Allorhodopirellula heiligendammensis: one gene and its partner. The protein of the gene in region 1 interacts with the protein of each later gene in a pairwise test. Links are inferred from orthologs where the notes say so. Each region holds a gene or a part of one and is shown in the gene's direction. Other genes may lie near its edges.

The links.
Region 2: the proteins of aceE (region 1) and nth interact in binary tests that used the Escherichia coli proteins (3 or more experiments, as listed by UniProt). The link is inferred for Allorhodopirellula heiligendammensis from one-to-one orthologs.

Annotation. Positions count from the first base shown.
Region 1 is NZ_SJPU01000001.1:697,772-702,191, forward strand. Bases 658-3,995 are described here. They hold aceE (pyruvate dehydrogenase (acetyl-transferring), homodimeric type), read left to right. Parts: upstream 658-1,050; coding sequence 1,051-3,795; downstream 3,796-3,995. Other genes in these bases: Poly21_RS02710 (protein kinase domain-containing protein), read right to left, coding at 658-908; Poly21_RS02720 (2-oxo acid dehydrogenase subunit E2), read left to right, coding at 3,924-3,995. Also shown: more of Poly21_RS02710, read right to left, coding at 1-657; more of Poly21_RS02720, read left to right, coding at 3,996-4,420. UniProt on the Escherichia coli protein: Component of the pyruvate dehydrogenase (PDH) complex, that catalyzes the overall conversion of pyruvate to acetyl-CoA and CO(2).
Region 2 is NZ_SJPU01000010.1:15,904-19,310, reverse strand. The notes cover bases 542-3,407. They hold nth (endonuclease III), read left to right. Parts: upstream 542-1,580; coding sequence 1,581-2,234; downstream 2,235-3,407. Other genes in these bases: arsD (arsenite efflux transporter metallochaperone ArsD), read right to left, coding at 2,319-3,407; Poly21_RS25990 (serine O-acetyltransferase), read left to right, coding at 597-1,571. Also shown: Poly21_RS25995 (hypothetical protein), read left to right, coding at 1-319. UniProt on the Escherichia coli protein: DNA repair enzyme that has both DNA N-glycosylase activity and AP-lyase activity. The DNA N-glycosylase activity releases various damaged pyrimidines from DNA by cleaving the N-glycosidic bond, leaving an AP (apurinic/apyrimidinic) site.

The DNA of each region.
Region 1 (4,420 bases):
TCCGCGAGGTCACGCTCTCGTAGGTCAGCATTGACGCCGTCGCCACGGTCGCCGCCGCTGTTCCGATTCGCCCCCGAGTCGTGAGCGAAATCATTCTCAGTCGCCAGCGATCCCTTTGAGAATAACTGCTGCCAGCGTGACAGCGTTGGAGGGCTGGATTCATCGTGTTCCTCATCATTGGCGATGAGCGATTGAAGGTCATCCCAGTCAATTTCACGCCCCCAGGAGGTAGGTGAGATGCCAGAGACGGTTGTGAAGATGGGCAGTAATAACGCTCGCATCAGCGTGCGCAATTCGTCCAGCTCGACGTCGCGTGAGGTTGGTAAAACCTGCTGCGTAGCTCCCATGTGCTCACCAACCTGCAGCCCCGTAAGGTCAATTGCGGTGATGAATTCACCGTTGCTACCAGGAGCGGCGAGGATGCACTCGACGAGCCGGCTTTCCTGACGCAAGCCGACACGATGGGCGGCTGCGAGGGCATCGACGAGATCTGTCGCCAAGGCGATGCGATGACGGGGTGAAAGCCCGTCGATTTGATCGCTCAGGCGGTGCCTCCGCGGATCGATATCCCCTGGCAGGGAGAGTATGATCGTTGGCGGGTTTTGATCGAGTGACTCTGCGAGAACGCTGCGAATTGAGGGATGCGCTGCGAGCTCGATCAGCCGCAGACGCCATCGCAAGTCACTTAAACGGGCTGGGTTTCCGGCAATTCCAGACAGCACGCGCAGCTCTTTGATGAGGGCGGGGTGTGGCATTTCGCCACCCCGACCGGAGCCTGCTGAGACAAATGCAGCCCCATCGGGGCCGCCCGAGATGCGTTGCCACGTCGTCCCCGGACGCAACTCCGGTTCGTTGCATGCTCCGCCAACCTCGGACGCATCTTCCGCACTGGTTTTATCTGACTTCATCGCGCGAGTTTATCATAGTCGCAGAGACTACATACCTTGTTGAAAACCGGGTTGAGTGAGTAAAGTAAGGGGCTTCCGAGTTTTTTCGCAACTACCGCAGCTTTTGACCACGTTCCCAGAGGCCGGGTTTTTCCCGTAATTGATGTCCGATTCTAAAAACGTCGCCGAAGTCGAAGTCGCCCAAAACGAAGTCGCCCAACAGCTCGGCGAATTGCAACGTTCCGCTGACGTTGACGTCAATGCATACGAAACACAGGAATGGCTCAGTTCACTCGAATACGTGCTCGACAGTCAGGGCCCAGAACGAGTCAAGTTTCTCATCGATCAGCTGCGTGATCGTGCCGCCGAACACGGTGTGCCGCTGTCCGCAGACACGTCGACACCCTACGTCAACACGATTCCGCCCAACGAACAGCCCGCCTATCCAGGGAACCGGGAATTGGAACGACGGATTAAATCCATTATCCGCTGGAACGCGATGGCGATGGTGGTGCGGGCCGGCAAACGGGGTGGAGGCGTCGGTGGACACATCAGTACGTTCGCGAGTAGTGCCACGCTGTATGAGGTCGCGTTCAATCACTTTTTCAAAGGGCGTGGTGAGGATGGGTACTCCGGCGACTCTGTTTATTTTCAGGGCCATGCTTCGCCGGGAATGTACTCGCGGGCCTTTGTCGAGGGTCGGCTCGATGAAACGAAGCTAGAGAACTTCCGCCGCGAACTCGAAGAGGCGGGCGGCTTGAGCAGCTACCCGCACCCATGGCTGATGCCCGATTTCTGGGAATATCCTACCGTCTCGATGGGCCTCGGTCCAATCATGGCGATCTATCAAGCCCGCTTCAACGAATACCTCAATGACCGCGGCTTGAAAGATACGAAAGGTCAGAAGGTTTGGGCGTTTCTGGGTGACGGCGAATGTGACGAACCTGAAACACTTGGTGCCATTGGCTTGGCATCGCGAGAGAAACTCGACAACCTGATCTTCGTTATCAACTGCAATCTGCAGCGACTTGACGGTCCGGTCCGTGGCAACAGCAAAATCATTCAAGAACTTGAATCGATTTTCCACGGTGCGGGCTGGAACGTGATCAAGGTTATTTGGGGCGGGGAGTGGGACGAATTGCTCGCTCGCGATACTACCGGATTGCTCGCCAAACGCATGAACGAAGTCGTCGACGGCCAGTACCAGAAGTACACGTCGATGCCAGGCAGTTACATCCGCGAGCACTTCTTCGGCAAATACCCCGAACTGCTTGAGTTGGTGAAGCATCTCTCCGACGAGAAACTTGAAAAGATCCGTCGTGGCGGACATGATCCTGAAAAGGTCTATGCAGCGTATAAGCAAGCGACCGAGCTGAATAACGGCAAACCGACTGTGATTCTGGCGAAAACCGTCAAGGGCTATGGGCTTGGTGAAGCTGGCGAAGGCCGCAACGTGGCCCACAATCAAAAGAAGATGAACGAGGCTGAGTTGCTCGAGTTCCGCACACGATTTGGGATCCCCATCAGTGACGAGGAAGTCGGGAATGCCCCCTTCTACAAACCGCCAGCCGGCGGTGCGGAGATGAAATATCTGCAGGCCCGCCGCCAAGAGCTGGGAGGCTATCTGCCGAGTCGGCCGACGACCCATCCGACGCTGGAAGTCCCCTCGATGGACGACTTCGCCAAACTCATCAGCAAGCTCGAGAACAAGAGCATCAGTACGACTTTTGCGGCGGTGCAAACGCTGATCGCAATGTGCCGCGATAAAAAGATCGGGAAGAATGTTGTGCCGATTGTGCCCGATGAATCTCGCACGTTCGGGATGGAGGGCATGTTCCGCCAATTCGGTATCTACGCCCATGCGGGCCAAAACTACGAGCCCGCCGATTCGGACCAGCTCTCGTACTACAAAGAAGCTCAGGACGGCCAGATTCTCGAGGAAGGTATCACCGAATGCGGCTCGATGAGTAGCTTCAACGCTGCCGGTACTGCCTACAGCTGTCATGGCGTAAGCATGATTCCGTTCTTTATCTATTACAGCATGTTTGGTTTCCAGAGAATCGGCGATTCAATCTGGGCTGCTGCCGACATGCGAGCGAAGGGGTTCCTCGTCGGTGGTACCGCAGGGCGAACGACGCTCAATGGAGAAGGTCTCCAGCACCAAGACGGGCATAGTCTGCTCAATGCGATCGCATTTCCGACAGTGCGTGCCTACGACCCGGCGTTTGCTTATGAAGTCGTCGTGATCGTGCAAGAGGGATTGCAACGGATGTTCGCCGATGGTGAGCAGTGCATTTATTACATCACCGCCGAAAACGAAGAGTACATGCATCCCGAAATGCCTGAAGGTTGCCAAGAAGGCATCATCAAGGGCATGTACAAGTTTAAGAGCGTCGATGTCGACGGCGGCAAACAACGCGTGCAGCTGTTCGGCAGTGGTGCGATTTTGAATTCAGTGCTGAAGGCCCAAGAGATCCTCGCCGAGAAATACTCCGTCGCTTCGGACGCCTGGAGCGTGACCAGTTACACGCAGCTTCGCCGCGATGCTGGTGCCTGCGAGCGTTGGAACCGTCTGCACCCCACCGGGACACCGCGCCGCAGCTATCTCGAAGAAACGCTCGAGGGTGTTGAAGGACCATTTATCTCCGCGAGCGACTACGTTCGCGCCCTGGGAGAGCAATTGACACCATGGATTCCTGGTGACTACTACGTGCTCGGGACTGACGGAATGGGCCGCAGCGATACCCGTGAGGCACTGCGTCGACACTTCGAGGTCGATGCTGAGTCAATCGTGATCGCCACTCTGTACCGTTTAGCCAAAGCGGGTGAGTTTGAAATGTCCGACGTCGCCCAAGCAATCAAGGATCTCGACTACAATCCGGATAAAGTCGATCCCTACTTTGCATAGAAAGAGAAAATGAGGGTTCAGGGTTCAGCGTTCAGAAATAGAACGCATGGGCCTCGTTTTGAATCCTCTCGTTGAACGCTCTTTCTGCTTGACACCCTCCAACCTGAATCCTCTTTCTACTTTTTCTCATGCAAATCAAACTTCCTGAACTGGGCGACGGAATCGAATCTGGCGACGTCCTCGAAATCTTCGTTTCCGTCGGCGACGTGATCGAAGCGGGCCAAGACATCGTCGAGATGGAAACGGACAAAGCTACTGTACCAGTGCCCGCCGATGCCGCCGGCAAAGTTACGAAGATTTCTGTCAGCGAGGGTGACACCGTTCCCATCGGTGGCGTGTTGATCGAAGTCGAAGCAGCGGAGGGAGCTGGTGAGGAGTCTCCTGTAGCGGAAACTCCAAAGGCGGAGTCCAAGGCCGAATCGAAGCCAGAGCCTAAGCCCGAGCCCAAGGCAGAAGCGAAGCCCGAGCCGAAAGCTGAGCCGCAGCCCCAGGCGAAACAAGCCCCGGCCGCAACGCCCCCCAGTCAGCCCGCTGCCCCCGCCGCGCCGGTAGCTCCCGCGACGATCGAGCCAGCCGCCGCGTCGACCGACGCGAGCTCAATCCCTGCTGGCCCTGCGATTCGGAA
Region 2 (3,407 bases), on another replicon or contig:
CACCGGCAATCAATCCGCCTGCAACGGCGAATGCAACAATGGGTGCAACGCGGGCTGCAATACCTGCGGGAACGGCGGATGCCCGAACTGTCCCGGTGGCCGGCTCGGCTGTACCGCCGGACCACTCGGTTGGCAGCAAGGTGGACTGGACTACAGTTCGCATCTGAATCCAGGTTTTCTGGGACACCACGCCGGAAGTGCGGCCGCAGCACAACCGTTCACGCCCGGACCACCTTCGGCACAAGTGGCATATCCGTACTACACGCACCGTGGCCCACGTGATTTCCTGATGGCCAATCCGCCATCGATCGGCCCCTGAATCGTCGGTAACGCCTCCCGGCGTGCGGGCCTATTCGAGACAGTGGGGTCTGGCTTAGGATCAAGGCAACCGATCAGCCAAACGCCGCGAGCTGTGTAGCGTGAGGCCGGTGTCCCGAGTGAGCGTATCGAGCTCGGTCGGGACCGATGTCCCTGACGAGACAAGGGGCTCGGACGAGAAACGGGGCTCGGGCACATTAATGGTCTCGGACGGGACAAGGGTCCCTTCCTATGAAGTTTGTCTCCTTCATTTGTCGCAAGGTGTAGGTAGGTTTGTCATGGCATCCGATTTTCGGCTGAAAGAATCTCTGCCCGAATTGACCGAACAAATCGTTGCGACCTATACGGCCGACGATGCGATCAATCACCTCGGTCACTGCCCTCTACCTAGCTACGAGGCGGTCGTTCGGATCCTGCTCGACCTGAAGGATATTCTTTATCCTGGCTACCGTCGCAACACGAACCTCCACGCCGGCAATATTCGCTACCACGTCGGCGGATTGATCGATTCCCTGCACGATCAACTTACCGTGCAGATTGGCCGGGCGCTGCGACACGAGAAACGCGTCAAAGAGCAGCACAACGATTGCATCGAGGAGATCGATTTCGAAGCCAAGGGGCAAGCGATGACGATCGAGCTACTCAAACGCATCACGAAACTCCGCGCAACCCTTGCCACCGATGTAGAGGCTGCGTTTGCAGGCGACCCCGCATGCCAAACGACGGACGAAATCGTGTTCTGCTATCCCGGTTTCGAAGCCATCACGGTCTACCGCATCGCCCATGAATTAACACAACTTGAAGTCCCTTTCATTCCGCGGATGATGACGGAATGGGCACACCAACAGACAGGGATCGACATCCACCCCGGCGCAACGATTGGAGACTATTTCTTCATTGATCACGGCACCGGGGTGGTCATCGGTGAGACCTGCGAGATCGGCGAGCACGTCAAGTTGTATCAAGGCGTGACACTCGGTGCAGTAAGCTTCCCCACCGATGGCGACGGCCAACTGATTCGCGGCCAAAAGCGACATCCCACCATCGAAGACAATGTGGTGGTGTATGCCAATGCCACGATCCTCGGCGGCCGCACCGTGATTGGACACGACAGTGTCATCGGTTCGAGTGTGTGGCTGACACGAAGCGTCTCCCCCGGCACCACCGTGCTGGTGGAAACTCCACAACTGCGAGTGCGGGGCAGTGAGGGTGCAAAGGATGCGCTGGCACCGGAACTGAACTACCAAATCTAGAGTTTTGCCGTGCGTAAATCGGAGCGAGCTGTGTTGTTGATGCAGCGATTGGACGAGTACTATCCCGACCCGCCCATCCCGCTGGTACATCAGGACGAATTTACCTTGCTCGTCGCGGTGCTCCTCAGCGCCCAGTGCACGGACAAGAAGGTCAACGAGATCACCCCGGCCCTGTTCCAGGTCGCTGGAACTCCCGACCAGATGCGGAAGCTCGGTGAACCGGCGATTCTCGACATCATTCGCCCCCTTGGTCTCTCCAAGCAAAAAGCAAAATCACTCGCGGGACTATCGGAAATTCTGGTCACGCAGCACGACAGCCAAGTCCCCCAATCTTTCGAGGAACTCGAAAAGTTACCTGGTGTGGGACATAAAACTGCGAGCGTCGTGATGTCGCAAGCGTTCGGTGTGCCGGCATTTCCGGTCGATACCCACATCCACCGCTTGGCTCAGCGATGGGGCCTCACTACAGGAAAAAGCGTGGTCCAAACGGAACGGGATTTAAAAAAACTATTCCCCGAAGCCACCTGGAATCGACTGCATCTCCAAATCATCTTTTATGGCCGTGAGCACTGCACCGCCCGCGGCTGCAATGGCACACAGTGCGGGCTGTGTAAAGAACTCTTTCCCAAGCGACGCAAGCCAGTCGTGTGGCTCAAACCATAGCGATTTCGACCAGCTTGCATCGACGAAACGCTTTTCGAGTTTCTCCACATCAATGCGGTTCTCGGAAGCGAAACAGGGCGGTCCTCAGCAACAACCGGATTCGCCGCTGCAGCATCCACCAGGCTCAGTGACTGGTAGGCCAAGCTGTGGTTTTAGCTTCGTCCCCGTCCACATCGCAAGATTCTCACGTGTGGGGTACTCACTGCGGCTGACGACGCGTCCATCGACGATTATCAGCGGCAAGCATTCAACTCCGTCATCGGCAAGCATCTGTTTGACAACGTCGTGCTGAGCGTACTCCGCAGGATCTTGCGACAGATTGAATCGTTTCACACTGTGCCCCTGAGACTTCAGCCATTCCAAATCTGCGGCGAATTTTGGTAGCACCGGATCGACCTGGGGACCGCAAACGCCCGTCGAGCAACACATCGCTTTGTCGAAGACCTGCACCACCGAGTGCCCTGTTGCTGTGACCGCATCGGCCTGGCTGACCGCGTTGTCCCGTGGGACCGCGCTGCCTGGCTCAGCGGTACCGCCCGGGGAAATCGCGTGGACGCGCACACTCGCCGCGTATGAGTTGACGTCAAACGAACCGAATACCTCCGCCAGTCCGTCGTGCAGTGATGCGTCATCGCCACAGGATTCCGCTGCCCCACAGCACTGGCTGGCGCTGGCCTCGGCGTAAACATTCAGGTCGGCCCCGGTATCAGTGACCGTGACCGCGTCGAATCCCGCATCCATCAGAGCCTGTCGGTACTCATCGATCATGATCGCACCTGAAATGCAACCCACATAAGCTTCGACGCTCGACTTGATCGCCTCGGGCAATTCCTGTTTGAGTGCGATGTCACTGATCGCGACGCGGCCGCCTGGCTTCAATACACGCAGAATCTCGCGGAATACAGCTGGTTTATCATCCACTAAATTAATGACACAATTACTGACGACACAATCGACGGAATCATCCGGCAGCGGAAGTTTCTCAATGTTGGACTGATAGAACTCGACGTTTTGCAGCCCGCACTTCTGGGCACCTGCTCGCGCCCGGTCCAGCATATCGGGCGTCATGTCAATGCCGATCGCCTTGCCGGTATCTCCGACCTTCCTGGCAGCCAAAAATACGTCCATGCCGCCGCCGCAACCTAAGTCAACGACGACGTCGCCTTCTCGCAG